4 regions of the Vibrio crassostreae genome follow, and region 4 is predicted to be linked to each of the others. Evidence: predicted binding sites of a transcription regulator. Region 4 holds the regulator's gene; each other region holds the start of a gene.

Region 1 (8,086 bases), 1.6 Mb from region 4:
GGTAGCCACGATGCCACGGCACACGCAGAAATCGAAACCTTGCGTAAAGCAGGTCAAGCTCTGGAAAACTACCGTCTACTCGATACCACTTTATACGTCACGCTCGAGCCTTGCCCAATGTGTGCAGGGGCTTTGTTACATAGCCGAGTAAAGCGCATTGTGTTTGGTGCGCCTGATTTAAAAGCGGGTGCGGCGGGTACGGTGTTGAACTTGTTTGAAAGCCAAGCTTCTTATCACTATGCCGATGTTGAGCACGGGCTATTAGAGGAAGAGTGTCGTGAGCAGTTGCAGGCATTTTTTAAGCGTCGTCGTAAAGAGATAAAAGAGAAGCGAAAGCAAGAACGTCTGTTGGAAGAGCAGCGTTTAGAAGCCGAGGTGAAGGCTGGGAACAAGAAATAGCAGCGAGCTTTCGGCACTCTCAATCGCAAGAGTGCCAGCGCCAACCGACTTGGTTACTATATTTACTCAGCAATCATCTGCATGAAAGCGCGGTTGCGCCAAATGATCTTCTTCTTGTTGTTTGAAAGCATACGCTTACGACGGTTTGCAGCAACGGTCTTATCAAGGCGCTTCGATTTCAGTTTCTTCATCATTTCAATGATTTCCTATTTGTCGTCTGACTTTGTAGTTTGGGCTAACGATTTAATTATAGTGTTATTCGTTTATTTGGCTTGTCGCGCGCTTGGCTTACCCAGAAGAGCAGCTCTAGCTAAACCCAGCACTGATGTGCAACAGAACGTAATTTTTGATTATGGTGTGCCGTTATAAAGTTCGATTGTTACTGCAATATGACACATCGAGTTTCATGGCCTTTTGTCGAGCGTGTTCTTTTTCGCGCAGTTATAAAAAGCACAATAAAAAAGAGCAATGCTTAATGGCATTGCTCTTTTAGTATCTACTGCGAAGGTTCCGAACTGCTTAATGTCGATTGAGCAGCACTAATGCTTGATTCAGCACCTGAGGTTTCTAAAGGCGGGATCACCACCAAACCTTCAAGGCTCGCTTCTTGCTCTTTATTGCGCTTATTCACATGGCCAATGATGCTCTGGTAATAACGGCGAATGTTCTCAACGTAATTCCTTGCTTCATCACCACGCGCATACCCATAACGAGTCTTACTGTAGTACTTCTTCTGTCTCAATAGAGGCAATCGGTCTTTTACATCGCCCCAAGCATCAGGATCTCCGCCTTGTGCCTTCGTGAGACGACGCGCGTCCATCATGTGCCCGTAACCGACATTGTATGAAGCAAGGGCGAACCAGATCTTTTCATGTTGTGTGATTGAATCTGGTACTCGGTTCACGATACGACGCAGGTATTCAACACCGCCTTGTACTGACTGTTTCGGGTCAAGACGGTTGGTTACACCAACACTCTTCGCAGTAGGCAGTGTTAGCATCATCATGCCTCGCACTCCAGTTGGCGAGCGCGCAACAGGGTTCCAGTGTGACTCTTGGTATGCCAATGCAGCAATCAAACGCCAATCAAACTCTTGTGAGTACTTCTGAAACAACGGCGACCATTTTGGTAGTTTGCTATCTAATGCGCGGATAAAGGCGCGAGTATCAACGTAGTCAAAAGTACCGATGTGGCCGATGTATTTCTCTTCCAGTGAAGCGAGTTCACCAGACTGTTTTAGGTTACCGAAGAACTCAATCAACAGAGCATAAAGGCTTTCATCTTCAGACTTCTGCAAATACCAAGAGATAGGTTGGTCTTCTGTCAGTTCAAAAGCCAAAGCTACGTCTGGGTATAAACGTTGTGCCAGTGACAGCTCAATTGAGTCAGCCACAGTGAATAAGCGCTCCCCAGTCGAGACTTCTTTAAGCAGGTCGTTGATATCAGCATTGCCGACCGCATCATAGATAAAGTCATCGTGTGTTTTTTGCAGCTGCTTTAGTGTTGGCTCAAAGTGTGAGTCTTTCACTACAACCAAAGATGGCGTTAATGTGTCAGTAGACGCCGCCTCTTCTGATTCAGTTTGCGCTTTTACAAATTCAGCCTGACGCTCATTCTCGAAATTGATCAGTTGTTCAAGATTTCTTGGTCGCCACTGGCCTTTTTTGTATACGACCTGTTGGCTTACATAGTAATAAGCAGGTGCGGCGCGATAAGCGCGTGTCTGTTTGTTGTTTTGCGTTAAGCCGGTTGCGATAAGATCGATTTCGCCTTTCTGCAGGGCAGGGAACAGGCCAGACAAACGGTAAGCGGGTTTAACCTCAAGCTTTACACCAAGCTCCTGCGCAAATTCACGCGCTAATTCGTAATCCAAGCCAGCAGGGCCATCAGGACCGATGTAATAAGAGAGTTGGTTATTGAGGGTGCCGACACGAAGAACGCCACGATCTCGTATCTGCTCAAGGACACTTTTAGGTTCAGATTCAATCTGACATCCAGCCAACCCAAAGAGGGCGATGGCGAGCAGAAGGAACTTAGACGAAAAGATGAGCGTAAATTTAGGCATCAAAATGAAATCTCGAAAAGTGGAAGCCCCTTTATACCAAACCCCGCAAGGCTGGCAAAGCAGGTTTAATTAAACAGTTGTAAAAGTGGTGATAAATGCAGCAAAAGTACCATTTACGCAGAAAGATAAAAAAAATCACGCAAACGGTTGCTTTTGGTGTTACGTCACAAAAAGAAATGCTTTATAATGCGCTCGCATTGAAGAGGTGGAATCGGCATAGGTTTGGCAACCTTCGGGAATAGCTTCGAAGAAAACAGTTAGGTTGTTCCTATAACCCACTGAATTTATTCCAATACTACCTTAATCAACTGCATAAGAGACGTAAGCACATGAGAATTTTGCGTGGCTCCCCAGCTCTATCTGAGTTTCGTGTTAACAAGCTTTTAGAGCTTTGTCGTGAATTAAGCTTACCTGTAACAGGTATTTACGCTGAGTTTGCCCACTTTGCTGATCTAACGGCAGACCTAGATGAGTCTGAAGTTGAGAAGCTAGAAAAGCTACTGACTTACGGTCCAACGATTGAAGAGCATGAACCTGAAGGTTTACTGCTGCTTGCAACGCCACGCCCGGGCACTATCTCGCCTTGGTCTTCAAAATCAACAGATATCGCACACAACTGCGGACTGGCTAAAGTGTCACGTTTAGAGCGCGGTACTGCTTTCTACATTGAAACCTCTTCTGAACTTTCTGAGCTTCAACTTGTTGAGCTGAAAGCGATTCTGCACGACCGTATGATGGAAGTGGTTTTCACTGACTTCGAATCAGCGGCGGCACTATTCACGGTTGCTGAGCCTGCTCCTTATGCGGAAGTTGACCTATTAGCTGGCGGACGTAAAGCGCTTGAAAAAGCAAACGTTACCCTAGGTCTTGCACTTGCAGAAGATGAGATCGATTACCTTCTTAAAAGCTTCACTGAGAAGCTAGGTCGTAATCCGACTGACATCGAGCTAATGATGTTTGCACAAGCGAACTCAGAGCACTGTCGTCACAAGATCTTTAACGCTGACTGGACTATCGACGGCGTTAAGCAAGAAAAATCATTGTTCAAGATGATTAAGAACACCTTTGAAACGACACCAGAACACGTTCTGTCTGCTTATAAAGATAACGCAGCGGTAATGACAGGTTCTGAAGTAGGTCGTTTCTTCCCAGATCCAAAAACTCGCCAGTACAACTACCACCAAGAGAAAACACACATCTTGATGAAAGTTGAAACGCACAACCACCCAACGGCAATCTCTCCGTGGCCGGGCGCATCGACAGGTTCAGGCGGTGAAATCCGTGATGAAGGCGCAACAGGTATTGGTGGTAAGCCAAAAGCAGGTCTTGTTGCTTTCTCTGTATCTAACCTTAAGATCCCGAACTTCGTTCAACCTTGGGAAACTGACTTTGGCAAGCCAAGCCGTATCGTTACTGCATTGGATATCATGCTTGAAGGTCCTCTTGGTGGCGCGGCATTCAACAACGAATTTGGTCGTCCAAACCTACTTGGCTACTTCCGCACTTACGAAGAGAAAGTAAACTCTCACGCAGGTGAAGAAGTACGCGGTTATCACAAGCCAATCATGCTAGCTGGTGGCCTAGGTAACATCCGTGACGAGCACGTTCAGAAGAAAGAGATCCCAGTAGGTGCAAGCCTTATCGTTCTAGGTGGTCCAGCGATGAACATCGGTCTTGGTGGCGGTGCGGCATCTTCAATGGATTCTGGTTCTTCTTCTGAAGATCTTGATTTCGCTTCGGTACAACGTGAAAACCCAGAGATGGAACGTCGTTGTCAGGAAGTTATCGACCGTTGTTGGCAGTTAGGCGATGCGAACCCAATCGCATTCATCCACGATGTGGGCGCAGGCGGTATCTCAAATGCACTTCCTGAGTTAGTAGACGATGGCGAGCGTGGCGGTATCTTCAACCTACGTGACGTGCCAAACGATGAGCCGGGTATGAGCCCACTTGAGATCTGGTGTAACGAATCTCAAGAGCGTTATGTTATGGCTGTTGCTGATAAAGATATGGCAACGTTCGACGCTATTTGTAAGCGTGAACGCGCACCTTACGCAGTGGTTGGTAAGGCAACTGAAGAGCGTGAACTTAAGCTTGAAGATTCACACTTCGACAACACGCCAATCGACATGCCAATGGACATTTTATTAGGTAAAACACCTAAGATGCACCGTGACGCGATAACACTAAAAGTGAACAACCCTGCGATTGATCGCTCTGGTATTGAAATGAACGAAGCGGTTGACCGTGTTCTTCGTCTACCAACTGTTGCAGAGAAAACATTCCTTATCACCATCGGTGACCGCTCGGTAACTGGCCTTGTTGCTCGTGACCAAATGGTTGGCCCATGGCAGGTTCCTGTTGCTAACTGTGCGGTAACGGCTGCAAGTTACGACTCTTACCACGGTGAAGCGATGTCTCTTGGTGAGCGTACGCCAGTGGCCCTACTAGACTTCGGCGCATCAGCTCGTCTAGCGGTTGGTGAAGCAATCACAAACATCGCAGCGACCAATATCGGCGATATCAAACACATTAAACTGTCGGCTAACTGGATGTCTCCAGCGGGTCACCCAGGTGAAGATGCAGGTCTTTACGAAGCGGTGAAAGCCGTCGGTGAAGAGCTGTGTCCAGCACTGGGTCTAACTATCCCTGTTGGTAAAGACTCAATGTCTATGAAGACTAAGTGGGAAGAGAACGGCGAGCAGAAAGAAGTAACGTCTCCGCTATCCCTTGTTATCACTGCATTTGCTCGTGTTGAAGATGTTCGTAAGACAATCACACCTCAGCTTCGCACCCCTGATAACCTTGAAGGACTAGGCGACACTTCACTAGTGCTTATCGACCTAGGTAATGGCAAAAACCGTTTAGGTGCAACGGCACTAGCGCAAGTTTACAAGCAACTTGGTGACAAGCCAGCTGACGTAGACAACGCAGCACAACTAAAAGGTTTCTACGAAGGCGTTCAAGCACTTGTAGCGAACGACCAAGTTGTCGCTTACCACGATAAAGGCGATGGTGGTCTATTCGTAACGCTAGCAGAAATGGCGTTCGCAGGTCACTGTGGTGTTAACGCTGATATTGCGGCGTTAGGCGAAGATACGCTTGCGGCACTTTTCAACGAAGAACTGGGTGCAGTAATCCAAGTTCGCAATGATGACCTAGACGCAGTACTTGCTACTCTTGCAGCAAATGGCCTAGAAGCGTGTTCACATGTCATTGGTTCTGTTGAAGCTTCTGATGAGCTAGTGATTAAGTCTGGTGAGTCTGTAGTAATTGAACGTAACCGTACTGAACTACGTACTATCTGGGCTGAGACGACGCACAAGATGCAAGGTCTACGTGATAACCCAGTTTGTGCTGACCAAGAACATGAAGCGAAGAAAGACAACTCAGATCCAGGTCTGAACGTGAAACTGAGCTTCGACGTAAACGAAGATATCGCGGCGCCGTTCATCAACACAGGCGCTAAGCCTAAGATGGCGATTCTACGTGAGCAAGGCGTCAACTCTCACGTTGAAATGGCAGCAGCATTCGACCGTGCAGGTTTCGAAGCAACTGATATTCACATGAGCGACATCCTAACGGGTCAAGCGGTACTAGAAGAGTACAACGGCCTTGTGGCTTGTGGTGGCTTCTCTTACGGTGACGTACTAGGTGCTGGTGAAGGTTGGGCTAAGTCGGTTCTGTTTAACGACTCGACTCGTGACCAGTTTGAAAACTTCTTTAAGCGTGAAGATACCTTCTCTCTAGGTGTGTGTAACGGTTGTCAGATGTTATCTAACTTACGTGAACTTATCCCGGGTGCTGAGTACTGGCCACGCTTCGTTCGCAACGAATCAGAGCGTTTCGAAGCTCGTTTCAGCCTAGTTGAAGTTCAGAAGTCTGATTCTGTATTCTTCAACGGCATGGAAGGTTCTCGTATGCCAATCGCGGTTTCTCACGGTGAAGGCCGCGTAGAAGTGCGTGACAACGACCACCTAAACGCGATTGAAAACTCAGGTACGGTTGCTCTACGTTACGTTGATAACAACGGTAACCAAACGCAGCAATACCCGAACAACCCGAACGGTTCGCCAAACGCTATCACTGGTTTAACGACTACAGACGGCCGCGTGACTATCATGATGCCGCACCCAGAGCGTGTATTCCGTACGGTTGCAAACTCTTGGTCTCCGGAAGGTTGGGGCGAGAATGGCGCTTGGATGCGTATGTTCCAAAACGCACGTAAGAATGTGGGTTAATCACTTTCTTACAGGTCGCATTAATCTAGGCTAGGTTAATCAAAAATGAAAAGCGCAGATCGAAAGGTTTGCGCTTTTTTATTTCCTAAGATTTAGGAACTAATGCGAAATAATTGAGGTTTGCAGTTTGCTGTTCTAAAAATCTCCACTACGCTAAATGTTATGGAATCAATTTGTTAGGCGAATAGCTCTTGTATTCGAGCAAGGAAAGCTTCGTTCGGCTATGCAAAAACTGAATCAATCATCGTGGCATAAGAGGGATCTATGAAAACAACAATTACAAAAGCCGTTGCAGTGGCAGCGATTGTCATGTCGTTAGCTGGGTGTGTAGGTAGTAACGCGGTTACTGGGAAACTAATGAAGTTCAACGTTGAGGTGGTGGATAACCGTTACGCTCGTGCGGGTGTCAACTTCTTGCTTGCTCCGGTTTACGCACTAACCACCGCAGCCGATTACATTGTCTTTAACTCAATCGAATTCTGGGCGGGTAAAAACCCACTCACAGGCGCGCCTCACATCTTTGATAGCAAAGTCGACACCATGATTGATGTGAACGACAGCCTTGATGATTCACTAAAAGAAGCGCCACTTGGTTTCAATAATCGCCAGATTGAATGGGGTGAGATGCAACAAATCGATGAGAACACCATTCGCATGGACATCACCTACAACGATGGCCAGAAAGCCGTTCTGACGGGTGTTCGTGATGGCGATAAGGTCAGCTACTACATGGATGGTGCGCTAGTATCAGAAACATCTATCCAGGCTCTAGAGCAGTTAGCCGCAGAGAAGGTGTAACGACTTTCGTTATCTACAGATAAAAGAAAAGCCGCTGGAGTTAACCCCAGCGGCTTCGTATTTTTTAGTATCTAGTAATTTAGCATCTAGCGCTTAAATTAGTTGTTGCTGTGTAGCTCGCTGTTCAGTTCAACAGCAGACTTGTTCGCTAGACATTCAATTTGACCAGTGATCGAGTTGCGACGGAACAGAAGATCAGAAACGCCAGCTAGATCGCGAGCTTTAATGATTTCTACTTCGTTGCCTTCTTTATCTAGCATGCGAACCTTAGTACCTGCAGTTACGTAAAGGCCAGACTCAACAGTACAACGGTCGCCCATTGGGAAGCCAAGACCCGCGTTTGCGCCTAGTAGGCAGTTTTCGCCGATAGAGATAACCATAGTACCGCCACCAGACAGAGTACCCATGATAGAAGCGCCGCCGCCGATGTCTGAACCGTTACCTACAACAACACCTGCTGATATACGACCTTCAACCATGCTTACGCCAGCTGTACCTGCATTGAAGTTGATGAAACCTTCGTGCATAACCGTTGTGCCTTCACCCACATGTGCGCCAAGACGAACACGAGAAGTGTCAGCAA
Region 2 (8,086 bases), 520 kb from region 4:
CGACGACCTTGAACGTTCGCTTCAGCTTTAACTTCAGCCCAAAGCTCTGGTTCGAAATCTTCTAGTGATTCAAAACACCACTTCTGGCGTTTAACACCAGGAGCCATGTTTGCAGCCATCATTGCCGCTTCAATCACTAACGTACCCGAACCACACATAGGGTCTAGGAAAGGCTTAGTTGCATCCCAACCACTACGGAGAAGAATCGCTGCAGCAAGCGTTTCACGCAGAGGTGCGCGACCTGATTCAGGACGGTAACCACGTTGATGAAGACCGCTGCCAACCATATCAACACCAAGAATCGCTTTATCACGGTGTAGACGAACGTGAATACGAACATCTGGGTTCTCTTTGCTGATAGAAGGACGAGGCAAAGACTTCTTCTCGAAGCAATCAACAACGGCATCTTTTACTTTCATCGCACCGTATTGGCTGTTACGGATTTCGTTGTTCGTACCATTAAAGTCAACAACGAAACGCTTAGAGCTATGGAATTGATTTACCCAGTTAACCGCAGTGGTTGATAGGTACAAATCCATGTCATCCATACAAGTGAATTCAGAAAGGACACGTACAAATCGAGAAGCCAAACGGCTCCACAAACAACAACGATAAATTTGCTCATTGGTCGCTTTGAATTTAACACCTGCTTGAACAGGTTTTGCGTTTGTAATCCCTAGTTGGGTTAGTTCTTCAACTAATAAATTCTCAAGGCCGTTTGAGGTAACCGCTAGATATTGATTCATAGTGTTCTTTTATTGATAAAAATGAGCTCGATTATACCTGAATTTGTAACTAGAGCATCACACTAAACGCGTCTTTTCATTGAATCTTTCGACTAACTGGCTAGCAAATGCACAGTCTTGAAGCGATCGCTTACCCACATCCCCTTAGAACACAAGACCTATCGAACCAACTCCATTTCTGACCATTTGTTAACCAAAACAGCAATGTGAATTTATATTCACCTTTAAATTGGTATATACCAAAATGGATTTATGGGTGAAATTTAGCTACAAAAGACCAAAAACAGGGAATAAAGATGGACAAATTACACTTCTAGCGATGAAAACAGGCTGAAATTAAGGCGAAAAAATAGTCGTAAGTTCACTATTTAAATGGTTAAGCAGTGATGTATTTATCAGGATGAGGTTTTTTAGGCACAAAAAAATCGGCTATTGAGCCGATTTTGGGGAAGGTTTGACAGGTTTACGCGTTGCGATGTGTGTGAGAAATGATGGACTGAATAGAAGGCTAACCGACCATCGCAATGTGCGTTTGATGAAGAATAGCGTTCGCGTCTATCATTCTATCGTGCATGACCTTAATCGAGTCGCCAAAGCGTAACCCTTTTGAAGGTGTAAGCAGAAACTCTTCTAGGTCGACAAATGCACATAGGCTCGCGCACTCTCCCACTTCTAATACAATGAAATACCCTAAGCTATGCTCGTTATTCATTTGTACGATATCCCCTTCTTGAGGATATTCATGCCCAGCGCCCTGTGAGTCGAAGAACCAACTCTTAGGCTGTACAGGCTTATGGAAGCGTTTTGCTGCCACACAATAAAGCGCGAGTTCAGCTTGGCGAGGCTCAGACAGTTCTAAGCCAGAAATTTGTTCTTTGAAAGTTTGGTATGAAGATGCGTCATCAACGGTGAATTCATTATCTCTAAACGCGCAGTCCACCAGCTTATTGCGGACCAGATTCGTTTTGAAAATCATATCCTCTCCGAGGTTTAGCATTAATGAACATTGCTGCTCATCGTAATACCAACTCCATGTATCGCTAGGTTTAAGCATCATTTCGTCTCACACTGTTGAACCATTCCATTAGGTAAAACGCAAAATTACCTTCAATTACAGTAATTTTACTGAGCAATAGGCAAAAAAAAAGAGGAAATGAATTCCTCTTTCTTATCGCTTTTCTCTACAACTCAGTGAGTTACAGTGTCTCTTTTAGTAAGACGATGCCAGATTGTCGCTTTTCAAGAATAAAAGCAATTTTCAGCTTATAGATTTTTAACGATGTCGCCAACTAGGCCTGGACCTTTGTAGATGAAACCAGAGTAAACTTGTACAAGCTTCGCGCCTGCCATCATTTTCTCTTTTGCAGCAACATACGAGTCAACACCACCTACTCCAATGATCGGCAGTTTGTCACCAAGCTCTTCGTGAAGTTTGCGAACTACTTCAGTGCTGCGAGATTGAACTGGACGTCCACTTAGGCCACCCGCTTCATCGCAATGTTTCATACCTTCAACGATTGAACGATCCAATGTTGTATTTGTTGCGATCACACCATCGATCTTATTTTTGATCAATGATTCACAAATTTGGCGAATTTCGTCGTCGCTTAGATCCGGAGCAATCTTAAGAGCAAGAGGAACATATTTACCATGCTTCTCTTCCAGTTCAGATTGTTTGGTTTTAAGTTCAGACAACAGATCGTCTAGAGCTTCGCCGTATTGTAGAGAACGAAGTCCTGGAGTATTTGGTGATGAGATGTTCACAGCAATGTAACCAGCGTATTGATATACCTTCTCCATACAGATCAAGTAATCTTCAGCGCCCTTTTCAATTGGTGTGTCTTTGTTCTTACCGATGTTAATACCTAAGATGCCATCGTAGTTCGACTTCTTAACATTCTCAACAAGGTTGTCGACGCCTAGGTTGTTAAAGCCCATGCGGTTGATGATACCTTCAGCTTCAACAAGACGGAATAAACGAGGTTTGTCGTTACCCGCTTGTGGACGTGGAGTCACTGTTCCTACTTCTACGAAACCAAAACCCATAGCGCCAAATGCATCAATACATTCGCCGTTTTTATCTAGGCCTGCCGCGAGGCCAACTGGGTTTTTAAAAGTAAGACCCATGCACTCTACAGGTCGATGAGGTAATTGTTGGCGATACAAAAGATCAATTGGTGTGCCTGTAAAGCGTTTGAAATTTTGAATTGCAAGATCATGTGCCTTTTCGGCATCAAGTTGGAAAAAGCCAGTTCTGGCTAGACGGTAAAGCATTGTGCCTCCGATAGAAAAAAGCCCCGTGTAAACGGGGCGATATTATTTACTTATTTACCCAACTATTCAATCTATTACTGTCTGTAAGGGTAAGATAATCGAGTTTGCTAACGAATGAGGTTCATTATTAAGCAAACGTTACCGTTTCAAGCTCTGATTATCTATAGGGAATGCTCCTTATACCTCTTCAGCCACCAGCTCACTAATACAGTGAGACTTGTACGAATAGTTAATTTATCGAAAACTGTTTAGCCAAACGAAAAAGGCAGACCTAATGGCCTGCCCTTACAGTTTTTCGTTTCTATCTAGCTATTAGTCTTTCGACATACAGTTTAAATTCAGTAGCATCAATTCACGCAACGCCACTGAGAACTTAGCAAACTCATGAACAGAGCCCACTTTGAATTCGTTCAAGATGCTCTCCCAACGATGCAGAGAAACAGAGTTACTTTCCATCCAGTCATCAAGCGCTTTAATCACATCGATGTCTGAAGCACAGCCACAGTTAAGTACTTGGCCAGTTAGCTGACGTTGTTGCCAATCCAGATCTTCTCTGAATGCAGCACGTGCCAGCGCTTGCCAGTTGTTGTCTACAGCTTGGCCATTGATTTGCTTCAAGAACCAATGCAGTGACAAACGGTCGCCAAGGTTGAAGTAAAGCTTAGACGCTTGTTGTACTGTTTTACCTGTTTCACGAGCTACTGTGGATATATCCAGTGCTGAGTACAGGCTAGACAAACGAGCCACTGAATTAGCTAGCTCAGCGTTTACACCTTGGTCAATCCATAGTTGAGCCATTGCTTGATGCTCTTCTACTTCTGATGCGACTAGGTTTTCGTCCAGTTTTTCAGTAATCGCAGCCACATCACCTTGGTAAAGCTCAATCAATGCGTTCACTGACTGTTTACCCGTACGGTTTCTTAGCAACCAGCGTGCTAGGCGACGAAGCGTACGACGCACATGGTAAAGCAATTCGTATTGAGCTTCAGAACTTGAGATGTTGTCCAGTTCACGGATGCTCTTTAGTACCTTACCTAGACCGTAGATTTCACGTGATGCCGCGTAAGCATTCGCAATATCAACAATGTTCGCGCCCGTCTCTTCTTGCAAACGAGTCACAAAGTTACAGCCCATCTCGTTAACCATTTGGTTAGCAAGCGCAGTTGCAATGATCTCGGCACGTAGTGGATGGTTATCCATGTGCTGGGAGTAGTTACGGCGTAACTCTGTTGGGAAGTATTGCATCAGTTGTTGAGCATGGAACTCATCATTCGCAATATCATCACTTACAAGATCTTCTTTTAGAACCATTTTACCGTAAGCGATCAATACTGATAGCTCAGGTCTTGTTAATGCTTGGCCTTGCTTCTCACGCTCTAGCAGCGTTTCGTCATCTGGGATGTATTCCAAACCACGGTCTAAATATCCTGCTTTTTCCATTGTGTGGATGAAGCGGATTTGCTCTTTCACTAAGCCAACACCTTGATGCTCAGTCACAGAGATGGACTCAGCTTGGCAGTACGCATCATCTAGTACGATTTCACCAACTTCATCTTCCATTGACTCAAGCACTTGGTTACGTTGCTTAACGGTTAGATCACCATTAGACACTAAGCCATTCAAGAAGATCTTAATGTTAACTTCGTTATCCGAGCAATCTACACCACCAACGTTATCAACAAAGTCAGTATTCACTCGACCGCCCGTTAGAGCGTATTCAATACGACCCAATTGAGTCATACCCAAGTTACCGCCTTCACCAACCACCTTAGCTTTTAGGTCACGGCCGTCAATACGTAGCACGTCATTTGCACGGTCACCCACATCAGTATGAGTCTCGCTAGAAGACTTAACGTAAGTACCAATACCGCCATTCCAAAGTAGATCAACCTGCATAGACAAGATCGCTTTGATCAAGTCGTTTGGTGCCATAGAAGCTTTCTTGGTACCCAGCATTTTCTGAATTTCAGGTGTTAGGGAAATAGACTTCGCTCGACGAGAGAAGATGCCACCACCTTGAGAAATCAGGTCTTTATTGTAATCTTCCCAGCTTGAACGAGGCAGATTAAACAGACGGTCACGCTCTACCCAGCTTGATGCCGACTCTGGATTCGGGTCAATGAAGATATGCATGTGGTTAAACGCAGCTTGTAAGCGAATATGCTTAGATAGCAGCATACCGTTACCAAATACGTCGCCCGCCATATCACCTACACCAATTGCAGTGAAGTCTGTGCTTTGACAGTTGATGCCCATTTCACGGAAGTGACGTTTAACAGATTCCCAACCACCTTTCGCCGTGATACCCATAGCTTTATGGTCGTAACCGTTAGAACCACCAGAGGCAAACGCGTCACCTAACCAGAAGTTGTACTCTTCAGCTACCGAGTTCGCTAGATCTGAGAATGTCGCGGTACCTTTATCGGCAGCTACAACCAAGTACGGGTCATCTTCATCGTGACGAACAACACTCTTAGGTGGGATAACCTCACCTTCAATGATGTTGTCTGATACGTCTAGTAAGGCACGGATGAAGCGCTTGTAACAACGTTGACCTTCAGCAAAGATCTCATCTCGGCCAGACATAGTGTGTTGACGCTTACAAACAAAACCACCTTTAGCACCAACCGGAACGATAACCGTGTTCTTAACTTGTTGCGCTTTAACTAGACCTAGAATCTCAGTACGGAAGTCCTCTTGACGGTCTGACCAACGTAAACCACCACGTGCTACTTTACCGCCACGTAGATGAACACCCTCAATATCTGGTGCGTAAACGAAGATTTCAAACGCAGGAACCGGCGCAGGGATATCTGGAATCTCGCTTGGTCTCATTTTCAGAGCCAACCAAGGTTTAGACTGCTTGTTCTCATCTACTTGGTAGTAGTTAGTACGAAGCGTTGCAGTGATCATTTCCATGTAGCGACGAATGATACGATCATCATCCAAGCTCTCTACATGATCCAACTGTTCAGTGATCTTCTTAATAAGATCTTGTTGGCCTTTCACGCTGCCCTTCAGTTTAGGATCGAAACGCTTGCCGAATAAGCTCACTAGCCCTTTTGCTAACTCTGGGTAATGAGACAATGTGTCTTCAATGTATTGTTGGCTGAATGGGAAACCCACTTGACGCATGTAACGAGCATAAGCACGTAAAATTGAGATTTCACGGCCAGAAAGACCAGCGCCAAGTACCAAACGGTTGAAACCATCGCTGTCTAACTCACCCGCCCAAATTGCTGCGAACGCTTGTTGGAAAAGATCGCGCGCTTCGCGAAGATCGATAGTCTTATCGCTCTTGTGCAACATCGAGAAATCAAGGATCCAATATGTCACACCATTAGTTTTACGCACTTCATAAGGTGATTCACCAATAACGCGTAGGCCAAAGTTTTCAAGCATTGGCATAACATCAGAAAGGTGAATTGGCTCATCGCTGTGGTAGAACAACTTCAAACGAACTGCTTTTGAATCTGCCGCCTCTTCTTGAGGACGGTAGAAAAGCATACCCAATTTGTTGTCTTCACTTAGTGCTTCTAAACGTTCAATATCCGCAACTGCAGAACCTGGCATCATGTCTTCTTTGTACGAACGTGGGAATGCACGCATGTACTCTTTCGACAATGGAAGACCTTTGCTCTCACCGAAGTTTGCAATGATTGATTCAGACAGGCGGTCATCCCACGTAGACGATACTTCCATTAAATTTTGCTCAATTGTTTTCACGTCCACATCCATGTTGTTGTTATCAACACGAACAATATAGTGCGTTCTCGCCAGTGGGCTTTCAGAGAAGTAAGTTGTGAATTCAACCTCTTCTTCACAACCAAAGTACTGCTTCAAGATGCGTTGTGTTTGGCGACGAAGCTCAGTGTTGTAACGATCTTTTGTTACGTAAACCATGCAGCTAAAGAAACGGCCAAACGGGTCTTTGCGAACGAACAGACGCAGAAGATCGCGATCTTGCATTTGTACTACGCCAGTACCCACTTCAAGTAACTCTTCTTCTCGAGCTTGAAGCAGTTCATCACGTGGGTAGTTTTCAAGAATGTTGTGCAGTGCTTTGTAAGAGTATGAACCCTCACGGTAACCACTCGCGTCTAAGATTCGGTCTACTTTCTCACGAACAAGAGGAATCGTTTCAACGGTTTGGTTATAAACAGCAGACGTGTAAAGACCAGTAAAGCGGTGCTCACCAATGACCTTACCGTTCTTATCGAACTTCTTAATACCGATGTAATCGTTGTAAGCTGGGCGGTGAATGCGTGAAGCCGTGTTGCCCTTGGTTACAATAAGTACATAAGGCTTTTTCGCTTCAAGGCGTGCCGAATCAGAAAACTCAGACAACTTAACGTTGCGTACACGATCTGAATTCGCAAACAAACCAAGACCTTGCTCCTTGGTCGGTTGCAGTTCAGTGTCGCCGTTAACTGAAACTAGGTCATATTCCTTATAACCCATGAATGTAAAGTTGTGTTCACCTAACCAACGAAGAAACGCCAACGTTTCATCAAAACGTTGGCCATCTACAGGAATGCTCTCTTTCTGCTTTTCTACTTGATTGGTTACTTCTTCAAGTCTTTCAACCATCTTCAACCAATCGTTCACAACTAAGCTAGTATCGGTAAAGATATCCAGTAGCTCCGTTTTAAGAGCTGTCATTTCAGCTTTACTGCTAAGACGGTCTACTTCGATATGGAAAAGCGATTGGAATGCACCTTCGTTATTGCTAACACCGACAACACTGCCCTTATCTGAGCGAGAGATTTGTGTTGGGTTATGAAGCATAAGGTGAGAAGAAAGGTCTAGGCGAGTAAGTGCCATTTTTACAGAATCAACAAGGAACGGACTGTCTGGAACGACTATCTCAACGATAGTATGAGTAGACTGCCAACCTTGACGACTTACCGTCGGGTTGAAAACGCGTACAGAGATTTCGTCGGCTTTCTTTTCATTGATGTGATGCCATAAGCTAACTACAGCACCATATAAATCGGATTCGTTTCTCTGAGTTAGATCGTCGTGAGAAACGTTACTAAACAAGTGTTGAGCAAGTTGAGTTACGA
Region 3 (8,086 bases), 230 kb from region 4:
GTAGCGTGAGCCGTGACCACTTGCCATTTGTTGGCAATGTGGGTGATTTCGAAGCCATTAAAGATCAGTACCAAGATCTACACAACTTTAACCCACAGCGTGACTCGGTTGATGATGTTGAAACGGTGACAAGCTTCCCTAACCTATACTGTTTTATCGGATTAGGCTCACGTGGCTTGAGCTCTGCGCCATTATTGGCTGAAGTGTTAGCATCACAAATTTGTGGCGATCCGCTTCCCTTACCTGTCGATGTGCTTGAAGCGATTCACCCAAGCAGAATGTGGGTACGCAGGCTGCGTAAAGGTAAAGCATTAACCGCTGGCTGGGTTGCAGATAAGCACTCAAAAACAAATCAGTAGTTTCTAGTTCAACTATTCTGAATATCTAAATATTGGAAATACCTGAAACTAAAAGCTAAAAAGCCCGAGCGACATTATGTCCCTCGGGCTTTTTGTTGTTCGTGTTGATCTAACTTGTATTTACAGCTTAGCAACCGCGTCTTTGATCTGCTGAGCAATCTCTTCGTTGCTGATAGAACCAGACTCAAAATCAAAGTTATCGTAGAAGCTTGGTACTGAAACTGACGCTTTTACGTTTCCGCCAAAGTATGGCGCTGAACCTGTTGCTGCGCCAAGTACCGTTTGTGCACCGCCTGGGCCAGGTGAAGTCGCTAGGTAAACCGCCGGCTTCTCGCCAAACACAGAGCGCTCAATGCGTGTCGCCCAATCAAATAGGTTTTTGTACGCAGCTGGGTAGTGGCCGTTGTGCTCAGCAAAAGAGATAACAAACGCATCTGCTTCAGCTAAATCACGTAAGAATGCTTGTGCGCCTTCCGCTTGGCCAATCTCTTTTTCAGTGTCTTCACTGAACATAGGAACGTTGTAATCGTTGATGTTTAGAACTTTAACTTCAGCACCTTCAATCAAGTTAGCTGCGTAAGTTGCTAGAGTTTTGTTGATAGAAGTAGAGCTTGTGCTTGCGCCGAATGCGATAACTTTCATGATGTGACCTTTTCTGTAAATCCGTTAAGTGGGATTAGAATAACGTAGTCAGAAAATGGAACCATCACAAGGATTGAACGGACTCATTCAAAAATTTCGAATGAGTCTCAAATAATTAACAGCTCAGCAAAATGGAAAGGAAGGGACTGAGCGGATAGTGATAAATTGTTAGCTATTAAGCTTGGTTTTGCAGTTCAACCCAAAGGTCATTAACGATGGTGCGATCTGCTGGCGTTAGTTCAGAGCGAGCGTCATCTAGGCTCTTCTCGATGCGTGCTTTTACTTCAGCTACGTCTTCAATGCCTTCTTCTTCACATGAAGCCACTGACAGAGAAATATGACCACGTAAGTAACCACCAGCAAACAGTTCATCGTCTGATGCGTTTTCAATGCGAGCATCAATTACTTCAAGTAGTTTTTCTTCAAATTCGATAATCATAATATTCTCTTATTTCACAATAAATTGGCTAGTACATAAAGGTTCTACATCGTAGAAGCTGCGTAATGCTTCAGAGAGCATTTTTACGCGAGGCGGAAGACCAGCTTCAAAGATACCCATGACTTCGCTGTGTACTTTATTCATAAAGGCCAAACGATCTGGCTCAAAATCGCCGTGTAGATTGTCACAGCTGACATTAAAAGGAAAGCCTGCACTCATCGCAATGATCCATTCATACGCTTGTGGGCGAATTTCTACTTTTTCAAACTCAGCTTGAACCGACTCAGTTCGACCATCAGGCTCATACCAATAGCCAAAATCTTCCAACAAACGACGCTCAGGACCAGCGACACACCAGTGCGCTATCTCGTGAAGTGCAGACGCATAAAATCCGCGAGCAAATACGATACGGTGATGAGGAACCTCCCCATCGGCTGGCAGGTAAATAGGCTCGTCTGCACCCAGTTCGAGTTTGGTATTGTAACTCTCGAAAAAGGTTTGATTGAAAATATCGATGATGTCTGGGTATTGGTGCGTCATAAAATCAAATTTAAGTAAAAAGAACCGGGGCATTTTGCGTTTTTTTAAGCGCTCGGTAAAGCCCTATCACGAGCAATGGCATTAGGTTGCCCCCAATACTTTACTGTGACAATCGATTGCTGATCCCAGATTACACTACTTTGAGGCGAATGATTAGTTTAGCTAATCTGAAACACACATTCACGGTACAAATATTCATTCGTCAATCAGCGTTTTTACTACTACACTCGCGCTTCATTTTTATATCCCTAAGGCCTATAAGACTCCAATTTATAGACCTATATTATAGAGCTACAGCAATGCTACTAAGTGTTTTGTATATCATTGGCATCACGGCAGAAGCCATGACCGGCGCTCTCAGTGCTGGCAAACAAAAAATGGATTGGTTTGGTGTAATGTTGGTTGCCAGTGCAACGGCAATTGGCGGCGGTACAGTACGAGATATCTTACTCGGCCATTACCCTTTAGGTTGGGTTGAAAACCCACAGTATCTGGCAATCACCTGTATCGCAGGTGTTATTACAACCGGACTGGCTAAATGGGTTATCAAGCTCAAAGGGCTATTCATTCGTTTAGATGCACTAGGGCTTATCGTGTTCAGTATCATTGGTACTAAGGTAGCGATCACCATGGGTCTACATCCAATGATCTGCATGGTGTCTGCGCTAGTCACGGGTGTCTTTGGTGGTTTACTACGCGACCTCATCTGTCGTCAAACACCATTGGTGTTGCATGAAGAGCTATATGCCTCTGTCGCACTTGTCGCTTCAGGTTTATACCTAGGTTTGCTTGAACTTGGCATTAACGACGTAACCGCGACGATTGTGACGCTTGTGGTTGGTTACTTGCTGCGTATGGCGGCTGTACGATTCAAGTGGCGTTTACCTTCGTTCCAGCTTGATCCTGAAAGCTCGGTACATTAGATAATATATTCTCAATTACGCAGAATATAAAAAAGGGTTGCTTCATTACGAAGCAACCCTTTTTGTTTTTATCAAATCAGTTTCAAATCTGTTCCGATTACAACGAAGCAGAACTAGATTTTTGGCGTTTCAGTTGTCACACCAAAGTTTTGACCACGGTGACGTAGCAAGTGATCAAGCAATACAATCGCTAACATCGCTTCTGCGATCGGCACGGCACGGATACCTACACATGGGTCATGACGACCTTTAGTGATTAGTTGCGTTGCTTCACCGTCTTTAGTGATCGTGTCACCAGGAACGGTAATGCTTGATGTTGGTTTAAGCGCAATGCTTGCAACAATATCTTGGCCAGTAGAAATACCACCTAAGATACCGCCAGCATGGTTGCTGCTGAAACCTTCTGGCGTTAATGGATCACGGTGTTCACTACCGCGTTGATTAACGACGTCAAAACCATCACCAATCTCAACACCTTTCACCGCATTGATGCTCATTAGAGCGTGAGCAATGTCAGCATCTAGACGATCAAAGATTGGCTCACCAAGGCCTACAGGCACTTTAGTCGCAACCACTTGAATCTTCGCACCAATCGAGTTGCCTTCTTTTAGCAAGTCACGAATCAGTTGATCAAATTCTGGTACTTTGTCGGCATCTGGACAGAAGAAAGCGTTGTTTTCAATCTCGTTCCAATCCACTTTATCAATTGAGATATCACCCATTTGAGAAAGGTAAGCTTGGATTTCAACACCAAATTCTTGTTTTAGGTATTTCTTCGCAATCGCACCAGCCGCAACACGCATTGCAGTTTCACGAGCTGAAGAACGACCACCACCTCGGTAATCACGCACACCGTACTTTTGATGGTACGTATAATCAGCGTGTCCGGGGCGGAATTTGTCTTTAATTTCGGAATAGTCTTTAGAGCGTTGGTCTGTATTTTCAATCAATAGACCAATAGAAGTGCCCGTAGTTTGGCCTTCAAATACACCTGATAAGATTTTCACTTCATCCGCTTCACGGCGAGCCGTTGTATAACGAGAAGTACCAGGGCGACGACGGTCCAAATCTCTTTGAAGGTCTGCTTCGGTAATTTCTAATCCTGGTGGGCACCCATCTACGATACATCCTAGTGCGATACCGTGACTTTCTCCGAACGTGGTCACGCGGAAATGTTGTCCGATACTGTTTCCTGCCATTACTTCCTCTAAATCAGCTATTGAGCAGAAGGTTTGATTCCTAAACCCACTGGCGAACAGCTTTACTTGTCTATTCTTCGTAAATTCATAGTGGCTTTATTACCAAATGATGTAAACCCCAAAAAACGAACAATTTTAACTTTCTATTACATGAGCCGAATGAAATGAATAACGCGGGGGAAATGAGTGGCGCTTTGAGAAGAGTATTTTTATTATGGTAGGAAAGCAAAAAACCCGACAACTCGGAGAGTTATCGGGTTTCTTTAAATAATGGCACGCCCTGAAGGATTCGAACCTTCGACCACCTCCTTAGAAGGGAGGTGCTCTATCCAGCTGAGCTAAGGGCGCGCTACAGGAACGAATTATACGAATTCGAATCAGTAAAGCAACGGCTTTATGTAACATTCTGATCTAAGTGGGTAAAAAAAGGGCAACAAACATATAAGTGTTGGAAAATAGAACAAAGCAAACGTTTGCTTGATGGTAATCAAAAAGATTTTCTGGAATAATGCGCCAAAAACATCAGCCACTAACTTGAATATCAATACTAAGGAAATTCATGACTGCTCAAAATATTGATGGAAAGCTAATTTCTCAAACGGTTCGCTCCGAAGTTGCTGCACGTGTAAAAGCTCGTACTGAAGCTGGATTACGCGCTCCGGGCCTAGCGGTTGTTTTAGTGGGTGAAGACCCTGCTTCTCAGGTTTACGTTGGAAGTAAGCGTAAAGCGTGTGAAGAAGTTGGCTTCGTGTCTAAATCTTACGACTTGCCAGCCACTGCGACAGAAGACGAATTGTTAACACTGGTAGACCAACTGAACCAAGACCCAGAGATCGACGGTATTCTGGTTCAACTGCCTCTACCTGCTGGTATTGATAGCACTCACGTTCTTGAGCGTATCACGCCAGAAAAAGACGTTGATGGCTTCCACCCATACAATGTCGGCCGTTTGGCTCAGCGTATGCCTAAGCTTCGCTCTTGTACGCCAAAAGGCATCATCACGCTGCTTGACCGTTACAACATCGATTTACGTGGTAAGCACGCGGTTGTCGTTGGCGCATCAAACATCGTAGGTCGCCCAATGACGCTAGAGCTTCTTCTAGCAGGTTGTACAACGACAACATGTCACCGCTTCACCAAAGACCTTGAAGGCCACGTGCGTCAAGCAGACGTTGTTGTAGTTGCCGTAGGTAAGCCAAACTTCATTCCAGGTGCTTGGATCAAGAAAGGCGCTGTTGTGGTCGATGTGGGTATCAACCGTTTGGAATCTGGCAAACTAGTGGGTGACGTTGAATACGACGTAGCGAAAGAAAGCGCAAGCTTCATCACGCCTGTACCGGGTGGTGTTGGTCCAATGACAGTTGCGAGCCTAATCGAGAACACCATGATCGCTTGTGAGCAATTTCACTCGAAATAATCCGCAGCGCATATAAATAAAATTAGAAAGCCGCAATGAAGTGACCCCGTAAAGTTGGACATTTCTGTTAAGCGGCTTTCAAGGCCTGAGTTCGATATTCTATCGGAGTCAGGCCTTTTAGTTTCACTTTTATACGTTTGGTATTGTAGTACTCGATGTATTCTTTAATTTGCTCTATCAGAGCATCTGCATCTTCAAAGCTTTGGTTGTGATACATCTCTGTTTTGAGTAAAGCAAAAAAGTTTTCAGCAACCGCATTATCCAAGCAGTTACCTTTTCTCGACATGCTTTGCGTTAACCCACTCTCCGCTACCTTTTTCTGATACTGTCGATGGCGATATTGCCAACCTTGATCGCTGTGTATAATTGGCTTTGAGTTGGGTTTCAGCTTTGATATAGCCTCCGTCAGCATATCCGTGACAAGCGGCAAGCAGGCATTTTGGGCCACTCTATAAGCAACCACTTCCTGAGTAAACAAGTCGACAATGGGAGACAAGTATACTTTCTGCTCTTTGACTTTGAACTCCGTGACATCAGTTACCCACTTTTCGTCGGGTTGAGTCGCACTAAAATCTCTTTCAAGCACGTTGGGAGCTGCTGTTCCAGACTCTCCTCGGTATGAACGATACTTTTTAATCCTGACTGTCGATTTAAGGTTCAGCTGAGCCATAAGTCTTTGAACCGTTTTGTGATTAAGCACGACCCCCTGATTTTTTAGTTCCAAGTGAATACGGCGGTAGCCGTATCGACCCTTATGTTCATGATAAATTGACTTTATCAACCGCAGCTCACGTTCGTAGCTATTTGGGCGCTTGCTCGTTTGAGCCTGATAATAAAAGACACTTTTTGCCAGCTGTAGAGTGTGCAGTAAGTGCTTTAGTGGGTACTTGCCTTTAAGAGTTAGAGCTATGACCGCTTTTTCTTTGTTCGACGGTTTTTTTCCTGCTCCAACTCTTCCAACTTTTTTAGAACGGCATTCTCGGTTCGTAAGTAGACCAACTCCTCTTTTAGCTCCTCAAGCGTCATTTCATTATCAGGCTTAGTGGTACGTTGAGGTTGCTGTTTCATTGAGGGTCTTCCTTTCTGGCGCATTTTGAGCCCTTTGATACCCAGCTCATTAAATCGTTTGAGCCAGACAGAGAGTATCCCAGGGGATGAGAGGTTTAATACAGCGCTAGTGTGCGTGAGAGACCATTCATTCGTCCACATTAAATTCAATGCTTTTCGTTTTGTCTGAGCAGTAGCAGCATGCTTAGTTGGTAAAAATGAAGCAGTGCCGTGGATGGCAAACACTTGAGCCCAATACCGAATCTGTCTTGACGAAATTGAATATTGTTTGGCTAAGTAGAGAGATGACGTGCCATCTAAGTATTGCTTAGCAATGATACATTTTAGCTCTCGGCTATATTTGGACATAAAAAGACCCCCAATAATTGGTGTCCAACTATTGGGGGTCAGTTCACAACGTGATGAACGCTGCGGCTTTTTTGATACTTAGACATTCGTTTTGAAACAGGGCGACTCGCTTTTGATACGCTGCTATTCACTACTTATCTGGATTCTCGACTTTTTCCGTCTGTTCAGAAGGCGGTAATAAACTAATAAGCTCACACTCCGTTGATATGAGTTTTTCCAACTCAGATCCTTGTGTAATCAAACGGAAATCACCGCCAGTAATCACCCCAAGAGGAATGGCTTTAGGGTACAGCGCGTTAAACTCGTTTAAATCAAATGCCTCGGTCAAACCTGTACTTTTAATTTGGCTACCCTGAGCCATTAACGAGTTGAGCTTGGAGTAGGTAATTCCTTCAGAAAACAAACTTCGATTACCATCGCGACTCACTTGATGCCTTTCATGCTTAGTCTCTGACGATTCAAGCTCAAACACCTTATTGGCACCAAATTCATCTTGGTAATGCATGCTGACTAACGGGTTGGTTTGACGATAAGGCGAGACGATCATCGCACGCCCTATCCCATCCAATTCCAGATTGTTTTCCGCGTGGCTTGAAGCTGGGTTACCAAAGTAGACATTCAAATTATCCATCCTCGCCAAACGAATGCTCTCCCAGTTGGTATCGGCAAGCACACTGTTGATATTGTGTGTGGCTAGAACCTTGGCAAACTGTCTTGCGAAATGAGTTGCGCCAAAGAAAATCACCCCTTGTGCTTTCTCTTGAGTCACACCTAACCTTCTCGCCCACCAGCTTGCGGTAAAACTCTGAATAACAACCGTACCAATAATGACTAAGAACACCATTGGCACCAGTAGATCTGCGCCTTCAATCAATTGCTTCTCTTGCAGTTTGATAGCAAACAGAGAAGAAACCGCGGCTGCTACGATCCCGCGAGGTGCCATCCAACTCAAAAACCATTTATCCGCCGAAGTAAGATCCGTACCGATCCCGCTGATCCACACGCTTAACGGACGAGCCACCAGCATAACCACCGCTAACAACCCTATACCGCCCCAACCTATCGAAAGGAAAGTCCCCGAATCGAGTCGACTGGCTAGCAAAATAAACAACGCAGAAATGAGTAACACGGTCAGGGTTTCTTTGAATTCG
Region 4 (8,086 bases):
TCGGTGACGCTTGATATTCTTAAAGTGTTAGACCATCTTAAAATCCGTTCTGCACATTTCGTCGGCATGTCTTTGGGTACGATTATTGTGCGTAACGTTGCAGAATTAGCGGCCGGTCGTGTACGCTCAATGGTGCTGGGTGGTGCCGTGACTAAACTCAACACTCGTTCTCAAGTCTTAATCAAGCTGGGTAACCTCAGCAAGCACATCATTCCTTATATGTGGTTATACAGCCTTTTTGCTTACGTTGTTATGCCACAAAAAAGCCAGAAAGAGTCTCGTCACCTGTTTATCCGTGAAGCGAAAAAACTGTGTCAAAAAGAGTTTAAACGATGGTTTATATTAACGGCTGATGTAAACCCATTGATGAAATATTTCAAAGACAGAGAGTTGCCGATTCCGACTTTGTATTTGATGGGTGAGCGAGATTACATGTTCATCAAACCAGTTAAAGAAATGGTCGCAGCGCATGAGTCGAGCGAGCTAGTAGAGATTCCGAATTGTGGGCACGTATGTAACGTGGAAAACCCTGAAGAGTTTAATCAGCGTTCGATTGCGTTTATTCAAAAACAAATCCAGTGATTTTCTAGGCGCGAAATCAAAGATAATGATTGAATCGAATTGAAATAAAAACGGGAAGCTAATTTTAGCTTCCCGTTTTTATTTGGAGGAGGTATCGGCCTAATTGTCTTATAAGGTCACTGAAACTCTGCTATTCGGGTGAAGCAGCACCGCACTGCCAACAAGAGCCGAATTGCGCTTCGTTGACTTCATGACACTCACCACAACGCCACTCTTCATAGATGATAGAATCTTGCTGTTTTTGGTAGTCATTGACGATTGTGCGAGCTTTACTGGCCAATTCTGGCTCATATAACCACACGTAAGGGTCAGTTTCTTCCGTAAATGGGATTTCCCCTTTCAATCCGAATAACCCTTCACCACGGACTTCACAGGCAATATTCTCGCTTTCTAACAATCCACAGATGATATGAGCTTCTGTCGGATTCGATGCACTGAAGATTTTCATTGAAATAGAACCTTATTCGGCTATCTGTGTTGTTTGGCTATTATAAATTATTCAGCTACGGGTGCTGAGCGAAACTTACCCATCAACCATTTAGCAACTATTGGGAATATCCCCAATAACGCAAATGACAATAGTACTGAAGGGGAGACGATGCCTGAAAGTGAATCAATTTCTGCGAGCTGAGTACCAGCATTCAAGAAAACCGCCGTCCCCGGTAACATCCCGATCTGACTTGTAATGTAATAACGACTCACTGACATCGGTGTTAGACCCATCAATAGGTTGATAAGGAAAAATGGGAATACAGGAATCAGACGCAGAGAAAATAAGTAAAATGCGCCGTCTTTTTCAACTCCCTTGTTAATTGTCGCCAATTTGTCACCAAACTTGGTTTGAATCCAGTCACGCAACAAGTAACGGCTACTTAAGAAGGCTAAGGTCGCACCGATCGCACTTGCGAAAGATACTAGCAGCAAGCTATTCCAGAAGCCAAATAGCGCAGCCCCTAATAGGGTCACAACAGCGGCTCCGGGAATGGAGAAAGCTGTAATCATTACATACGCGACAAAATAGATAGCGGCAGCAGCAATAAAGTTGCTGTCAATATAGTCATTTAACACAGCTTGTTGGGCCTTAGCATTTTCAAGCGTTAAGTACTGGCCGAAATTGATGCCTAACACCACGATGGTTACGACCAACACAATACCCAATATCATTTTCTTACTCATTGATACTTCCTCTAAATTTTCAATGCATACCGATAGTATAGATAGACAGGCAAAGCATAGATTAACTTTCATCAGATATAAAAAAAGCCGCAGTAAATGCGGCTTAGTTATGTATATAGATTGCACTGACAATGTTAATTGACCCGATTGATAAGCTCTTCGCGACGCTGCTGCGGTATAACAGACCAATGTGTACCATTGATCGCGCCTTCTAGCGCCCAAAGTAGTTCAATACTGACAGAAGACGCATGCGATTCTTTGATGGCGTTAAATGCGTTTACAGAGCCAGATTCATATAAACGTTCTACAGAATCGATCCCTGCCTTTTTCAACATACGCTCGGTAGCGAGTCGAAGATTAGGCAGATCTTTGAGTCGGGTCGGCTTAGCAGAAGACTGCTCAGCTTTTTCTTCTTTAGCAAAACCTAGAGACGTGGTTGCAAGTTGCAAGATTTTTTCTTGGTCTTGCCATAAGCCTTCAGGTAAAGCGAAATATTTAGTAACGACAGGGAAACCACGTTTTTTGTAGACGTATGGTTGAAACCCTTGTTGTTCGAATTGTTTCGTTGTGCCTCTGTCTGCGCGTATGTGCAACTGGTCATTTACAACCAGAGCAAACATAGTGTCATCAGCAAAAAGACCGAAGCCACCAAACATTGAGCGTGATTTTATTTTTCCTAGGGACTCAAATAACTTCATCGAGTCCTTTAGTATCGGTTTATCCATGTTATTTATCTCGGTGTATTTGAACTACGCCACCAAATAAGCAGGTCCGAGAGATTAGCAAAATGTTGCAATTACATTGTCAATAAGCCGTAAATTACTAAATTATTAGTAGTTACTGCATTTTGCCATCGGTAACCCCGCTACCATACCAACGAGTGGTTTAGGCCGGAAGCTTTGCGTCTCACTCTTTCGAGTGGTTTGCCCTGTGCGTGACTGATTGAATAGAATAAAGTTTTTGTTGAATGAAGCTCACAGTTGATATTTCAAAATGTGACATTGCTTCAATTAATGATCTTTCCATTGTGCATATAGGTTCATTATAGTTGTTGATAAAAAAAGCGCACCTAAAGGTGCGCTTGATGACATTAAACTTGAATTATCAATTAATTTAACGTTTTAACTGTACTTCGCTCAACAATTTCAGGGTGCATTTCGAAGACGCGTTTTTCGTGGTCTTTGTCTTTGATGCGCTCTAATAGAATTTCGAATGCATTCTTACCAACACGACGTTTTGGTTGGTGAACTGTCGTTAACGGTGGAGAGAAGTATTCAGCCAGTTCGATGTTGTCGTAACCGATCACTGAGATATCTTCAGGAATGCGAATGCCTTTTTCTTGCAGGCGGCTCATTAGGCCGAGTGCCATTGTATCGTTAAAGCAGAATACCGCCGTTGGGCGATCTTCCATCTCAACGATTTGTTCTGCAGCAAGTACTGCTGTATCACACTCGAAGTTGCCTTCGATGATCATATTTTCATCGGCAGAAATCTTAGCTTCGTTGAGTGCGCGCTTGTAACCGGCAATACGTTCAACACATGCTGCTTTGTCTAAGTGGCCACTTAAACATGCAATCTTAGAGTGACCGCGTTCAATAAGGTATTTGGTCGCTAGGTAGCCACCTTCTTCAGAGTTATCGATGATCTTATCAGCCTGAGAGCTCTCAGGGCCCCAGTCCATGATAACTTTAGGGATGTCAGCGTGACGGTCTAACATCTCTCTTAGTTCTTCAGTTAGGTCAGAACACATAACTAAGATGCCATCTACACGTTTCTCTGCAAGCATTCGAATGTAGTCACGTTGCTTCTCATAGATACCGCCCGTATTACACAGGATCAAAGTGTAACCTTGACGGTAGCAGTAGCTCTCAACACCATCGATAACTTCAGAGAAGAATAAGTTAGTTGATTGAGTCACAAGCATGCCGATAGTGCGTGTGGTATTACACTTCAAACTACGAGCAACAGCACTTGGTGCATAGTTGAGTTCATCTACGGCTTTGTTTACTTTTTCTTGAGTTGCTTCTGCAACAAAGCGAGTTTTATTGATTACGTGAGAAACGGTTGTTGTTGATACGCCGGCTAAGCGAGCGACATCTTTTATAGTGGCCATGGTTTTATCCTATTAGAAGCTACTTTCCCCAAGTACGGAATAAAGTAGCCGTTAAGCTACCTAACTAAGAGCTTAAATTTGTAGGGCTCTTTGGGTACTAAAGTGCTAAAAAACAAAAAACCGCTATTGAGCGGCTTGTCTTAACACCGAAATGCTCTGAACTTTAATAAGTATAGCATTTCGTGAATGTTTCATATTTTATCGTTTGCGGTCACAATTTTAGACTGACTAGAAATTACTCGCAATAAAATTCACCCAGAAATCCGGGTGAATTGTCACATTCTACTGAATTTATTTACCTAGTCATCCAATAAGCTATTCACCAGCTAAATATTGAGTGTCTAATTGACAGAATGCGAGTAGCAAAGATGAGACGGAGGCGTAGAAACCGAATTCATCAACGTCATGACATTTCACGTTGAACTTTGGTACCCAAGTCAGCAGTTGTTGTTCGATAAACTGCTGTTGAACGGCAAATGAATTCTCTAGCTCTTCTTCAATATCCGTTTCGTTTGAACGAATGATCAAGTTACCAAGGAAATCGAGTTCGATAGCAATGTGGTCTGCTGGCTCTTTTAGATCTTGGTTCACCACTAAATTGTGCTTAGCCATGATCTCTTCCATATCTTTTGCAGGCTTATCATTCAAAAGGCCAGTTTCACCGATATACATAGAAGCGTAAGGAAGAGCACCGTGTTTATCTGTTTTTAAGAAAAGATCGCAAAAGTCTGCAGACAATTCTAGTTGAGCATCTTCACGTGTTTGTAGGCGGTTAAGCGCATCCACTAGCTTATCAATCGCTGGCTTTAGTGTTTCATTTTCGCCTAAACCAGTCAGGAAAGAACGAATTTCAACAGAGTGGTAGTGATCGAGTTCTTCTTGAGTGAGCTCTTTGGCAAATAAGCTTGATAGCCACCAGTATATTTCTGCTCTTTGCTCGTTGAACGCTTTCGTATCTTTCATTTGTTAGATCCTGACTTAGTCTTGTGATGTTACTTATATGCATCTTGAAGTCACTTGGGCATAAGCACACCAAGGCTGAATAACAAGGTTATTTGCGAAACGCAAAGTTACTCGTTAGTAGTAATGCCTATATTGAATTGCGATGGACGATAAATAGCAAGGTTTAAGATTGTCTTGTATCAAAAAAAATCCATGTTTCTGGCTTTTATCTTCTGTACTACTAGAATTGTTACGAGTTATGAATAGAATAGTCACTGAAACTATTAAATAAGAAAAGTGGTGTAGATGAGCTATCACGTATTAGTCGTAGAAGATGATGTGGTAACCCGCAGTAAACTGGTTGGATACTTCCAGAACGAAGGTTACACAGTGAGCGAAGCGGAAAGCGGCGCTCAAATGAGAAGCGTGTTAGAAGAAAACAACGTTGACCTCATTATGCTGGACATCAACTTACCAGGCGAAGATGGATTGATGCTAACTCGCGAATTACGCAGTCAATCAGACATTGGAATTATTTTAGTTACTGGACGCACGGATAGCATCGACAAAATCGTTGGCCTTGAAATGGGCGCGGACGATTACGTTACTAAACCCTTCGAACTCCGCGAGTTATTGGTTCGAGTTAAAAACCTACTTTGGCGTATTTCTGCCGCTCGTAAAACGGCAGCTGGCGCAGTAGAAGAAACATCAGACGAGTCTGTGGTTCGTTTCGGTGAGTGGACATTTGATATTCCTCGTCGTGCGCTAAGCAAAAATGGCGAGCCAGTGAAGCTGACTAAAGCTGAATACGAACTGTTGGTGGCTTTGTCTTCTTACCCTAACCAAGTATTAAGTCGCGAACGTATTCTGAATATGATCAGCCACCGAGTGGATGCACCGAATGACCGTACGATCGACGTACTGATTCGTCGCATGCGTGCAAAAATGGAATTCGACCCTAAGAACCCACAAATCTTTGTGACGGTTCACGGTGAAGGTTACATGTTTGCTGGTGACTAATGTTCTACGTGAACTTTTAGTTGGGAACGACATATGAACGAAAAAGCCGAGACATCATTGATGTCTCGGCTTTTTTATTGCTTAGCGGTTGTCGTTATCGAACTGACAGTCTACGAATTGTTTTACGATTCTACCTACCAATAAGCGGATTTAAACATTAGGCTGAGTTAGGCATAAGCAGAGAGAAACATCAGGTTGAGTTTACTGCGCTGCAGAAACTTCACCATATTCTTCAGTTAAGCTTGAAGGCTCAGGAACAACAATTGGCTCTTCCGATATATCGTTACTGGTGTCTAACCAGTCACGTAGGCTTTGCCAAACCAATCCCATGGTCTCGTGCCAGTAACGCTCTGTCTGTTCCAGATAGATCGCTTTAGGCATGTACTTATTCCAAGGCTCAACAATCCCTTCTTGTGCAAGATAGTTGGTTGGTGCTGGCAAGGGTTTCATGCCGGCAGCATTGAATTCGTTCAGTGCGCGAGTCATATGGCTCGCTGAAGTCACCAACACCATTCTTTTATTCTTAACGAACGCAGCGGCTTGACGGGCTTCTTCCCAAGTGTCTTTTGCTGTTTCAAGCAGAATGATATCAGGCTTCGCAACACCAAGTGCTAGTGCAACTTTAGCCATCATTCTTGCGTTACTTACTTCAGTGCCAGCACCATAGCCAGACAAAATGAGTTTCGCACCAGGGTAAAGACGTAGAATACGAATCCCTTCACTTAAGCGCATCAGGCCGGTGCGGCTCAGTTCTGATGTCGGTGGAATTTGGTCATCTACGACGTGACCACTTCCGAGAACCATCACGTAATCGACGGTTTCATCGACAGGTAAAAAAGCGGTGTGTTGCCTTTCCATTGGCATTAAAAGTTGACTAGAAACTGGTTGGAAAGCGATTAGGAAAATACCACATAGGGCTGAAAGGGTGATTAGGCAACCCGTCTTCCTTTTGGTAGTAAACATCACTAGGGCTAAACCTAGAAAAGCGAGAATTAACATTGCTGGTAGTGGCATCAATAGCGAAGACACTACTTTTTTCAGCTCAAACATATCCGAATAGTCCGAAAAAACATCACTTAGTAGTAAAAAGAGACATCGCCTCTTTATTCCTGAAATTCCTGTGACAGAATAGCAGGCACGATAGGACATAATAACTCAAGTAGCCGTGACTGAAGACCGTAATTTCGACGATATTGCCCACAAATTTGCAAAAAATATTTACGGCTCTGACAAAGGAGAGATCCGTCAGATCATCGTATGGGAAGATTTAGAACAAGCTTTGAGCAAATTTGAGCAATCAGCTTCTCCGCTGCATGTGCTTGATGCTGGAGGCGGGCTTGCACAGATGTCGCAAAAAATTGCCGCGCTTGGGCATACCGTTTCTCTGTGTGATCTCTCTTCTGAAATGCTGAAGATCGCAGAAGAAAGTATCAGCAAAGCGGGTTTGCTAGAGCAATATCGATTTATTCATTCACCGGTACAAAAAGTCGCAGAACATCTCGATGAGAAAGTCGATTTTGTGATGTTTCATGCCGTAATGGAATGGTTAGCCGATCCTAAAGAGGCGCTTGATTTATTGCTTGAACAAGTTAAACCGGGTGGCGTTGCCTCGATAATGTTTTACAACCACCACGGATTAGTTCTGAAAAATGTGATTTGTGGCAACATTCCTCATGTATTGAATGGGATGCCACATCGAAAACGGTTTAAGCTGCAACCACAAAAAGGCTTGAAGCCGGAAGAGGTTTATCAATGGATAGAAGACGCTGGTCTAGAAATCTGTGGTAAATCAGGCATTCGCTCTTTCAGTGACTACATAGGTAATATGGAGTACATGGGCGATTACCAATTTGAAGATGTATTGGAACTGGAAAAACAGCTATGTCGCCAAGAGCCATATCTGTCACTAGGCCGTTATATTCACGTTTGGGCTCAAAAACCTGCGCAATAACAGCGGTGAATGTGGTAAAAGAAGCCACAACATGCGCTATGCAATCGTAAGAAGCCCGCGTCATAAAGAAATAGGCGTCATATCTAACATGTTCGATATGACGAAGAACAGTAACAGGAACCACAATGAGTGAAATGACTCAAACTGCCGAAGAGCAGCCAATTGATGAGTTGGTGGGCTGGGTCAAGCAGCATGATTTTTCATTAAACTTGCCACCAGAGCGCTTAGCATTTTTGATTGCTATCGCAGTACTAAGCAATGAAAGGTTCGATGAAGAGTTGGGCGAAGGTGAACTGCACGAT

What was found. The regulator PurR, encoded in region 4, represses purine synthesis genes. The targets are predictions, from matches to a motif close to TNANGNAAACGTTTNCNTNA.
Region 1: the regulator PurR is predicted to act here: its motif matches at 2,600-2,619, upstream of purL (phosphoribosylformylglycinamidine synthase).
Region 2: the regulator PurR is predicted to act here: its motif matches at 3,148-3,167, upstream of pyrD (quinone-dependent dihydroorotate dehydrogenase).
Region 3: the regulator PurR is predicted to act here: its motif matches at 4,564-4,583, upstream of folD (bifunctional methylenetetrahydrofolate dehydrogenase/methenyltetrahydrofolate cyclohydrolase FolD).

What each region holds. Positions count from the first base shown of each region.
Region 1 is NZ_AP025476.1:762,882-770,967, forward strand. Features, by position in the region: partial or broken gene tadA (tRNA adenosine(34) deaminase TadA) at 1-399, shown strand, start outside; gene OC193_RS03550 (hypothetical protein) at 462-593, opposite strand; gene mltF (membrane-bound lytic murein transglycosylase MltF) at 896-2,464, opposite strand; gene purL (phosphoribosylformylglycinamidine synthase) at 2,794-6,705, shown strand; gene OC193_RS03565 (DUF3332 domain-containing protein) at 6,970-7,503, shown strand; gene dapD (2,3,4,5-tetrahydropyridine-2,6-dicarboxylate N-succinyltransferase) at 7,602-8,086, opposite strand, start outside.
Region 2 is NZ_AP025476.1:1,797,709-1,805,794, forward strand. Features, by position in the region: gene rlmKL (bifunctional 23S rRNA (guanine(2069)-N(7))-methyltransferase RlmK/23S rRNA (guanine(2445)-N(2))-methyltransferase RlmL) at 1-746, opposite strand, end outside; gene OC193_RS08330 (cell division protein ZapC) at 1,255-1,803, opposite strand; gene pyrD (quinone-dependent dihydroorotate dehydrogenase) at 2,010-3,020, opposite strand; gene OC193_RS08340 (NAD-glutamate dehydrogenase) at 3,333-8,086, opposite strand, start outside.
Region 3 is NZ_AP025476.1:2,548,584-2,556,669, forward strand. Features, by position in the region: gene mnmC (bifunctional tRNA (5-methylaminomethyl-2-thiouridine)(34)-methyltransferase MnmD/FAD-dependent 5-carboxymethylaminomethyl-2-thiouridine(34) oxidoreductase MnmC) at 1-359, shown strand, start outside; gene OC193_RS11255 (NADPH-dependent FMN reductase) at 480-1,001, opposite strand; gene OC193_RS11260 (YfcL family protein) at 1,177-1,440, opposite strand; gene OC193_RS11265 (elongation factor P hydroxylase) at 1,450-1,980, opposite strand; gene OC193_RS11270 (trimeric intracellular cation channel family protein) at 2,280-2,903, shown strand; gene aroC (chorismate synthase) at 3,017-4,102, opposite strand; tRNA gene OC193_RS11280 (tRNA-Arg) at 4,374-4,450, opposite strand; gene folD (bifunctional methylenetetrahydrofolate dehydrogenase/methenyltetrahydrofolate cyclohydrolase FolD) at 4,662-5,519, shown strand; gene OC193_RS11290 (IS3 family transposase) at 5,587-6,429, opposite strand; gene OC193_RS11295 (helix-turn-helix domain-containing protein) at 6,426-6,935, opposite strand; gene OC193_RS11300 (cation:proton antiporter) at 7,066-8,086, opposite strand, start outside.
Region 4 is NZ_AP025476.1:2,321,374-2,329,459, reverse strand. Features, by position in the region: gene OC193_RS10360 (alpha/beta fold hydrolase) at 1-582, shown strand, start outside; gene OC193_RS10355 (putative signal transducing protein) at 713-1,030, opposite strand; gene OC193_RS10350 (TVP38/TMEM64 family protein) at 1,078-1,758, opposite strand; gene OC193_RS10345 (TfoX/Sxy family DNA transformation protein) at 1,893-2,483, opposite strand; cyclic di-GMP riboswitch class I at 2,611-2,696, opposite strand; gene purR (HTH-type transcriptional repressor PurR) at 2,867-3,871, opposite strand; gene torD (molecular chaperone TorD) at 4,187-4,834, opposite strand; gene torR (two-component system response regulator TorR) at 5,120-5,833, shown strand; gene elyC (envelope biogenesis factor ElyC) at 6,035-6,883, opposite strand; gene cmoM (tRNA uridine 5-oxyacetic acid(34) methyltransferase CmoM) at 6,999-7,784, shown strand; gene mukF (chromosome partition protein MukF) at 7,910-8,086, shown strand, end outside.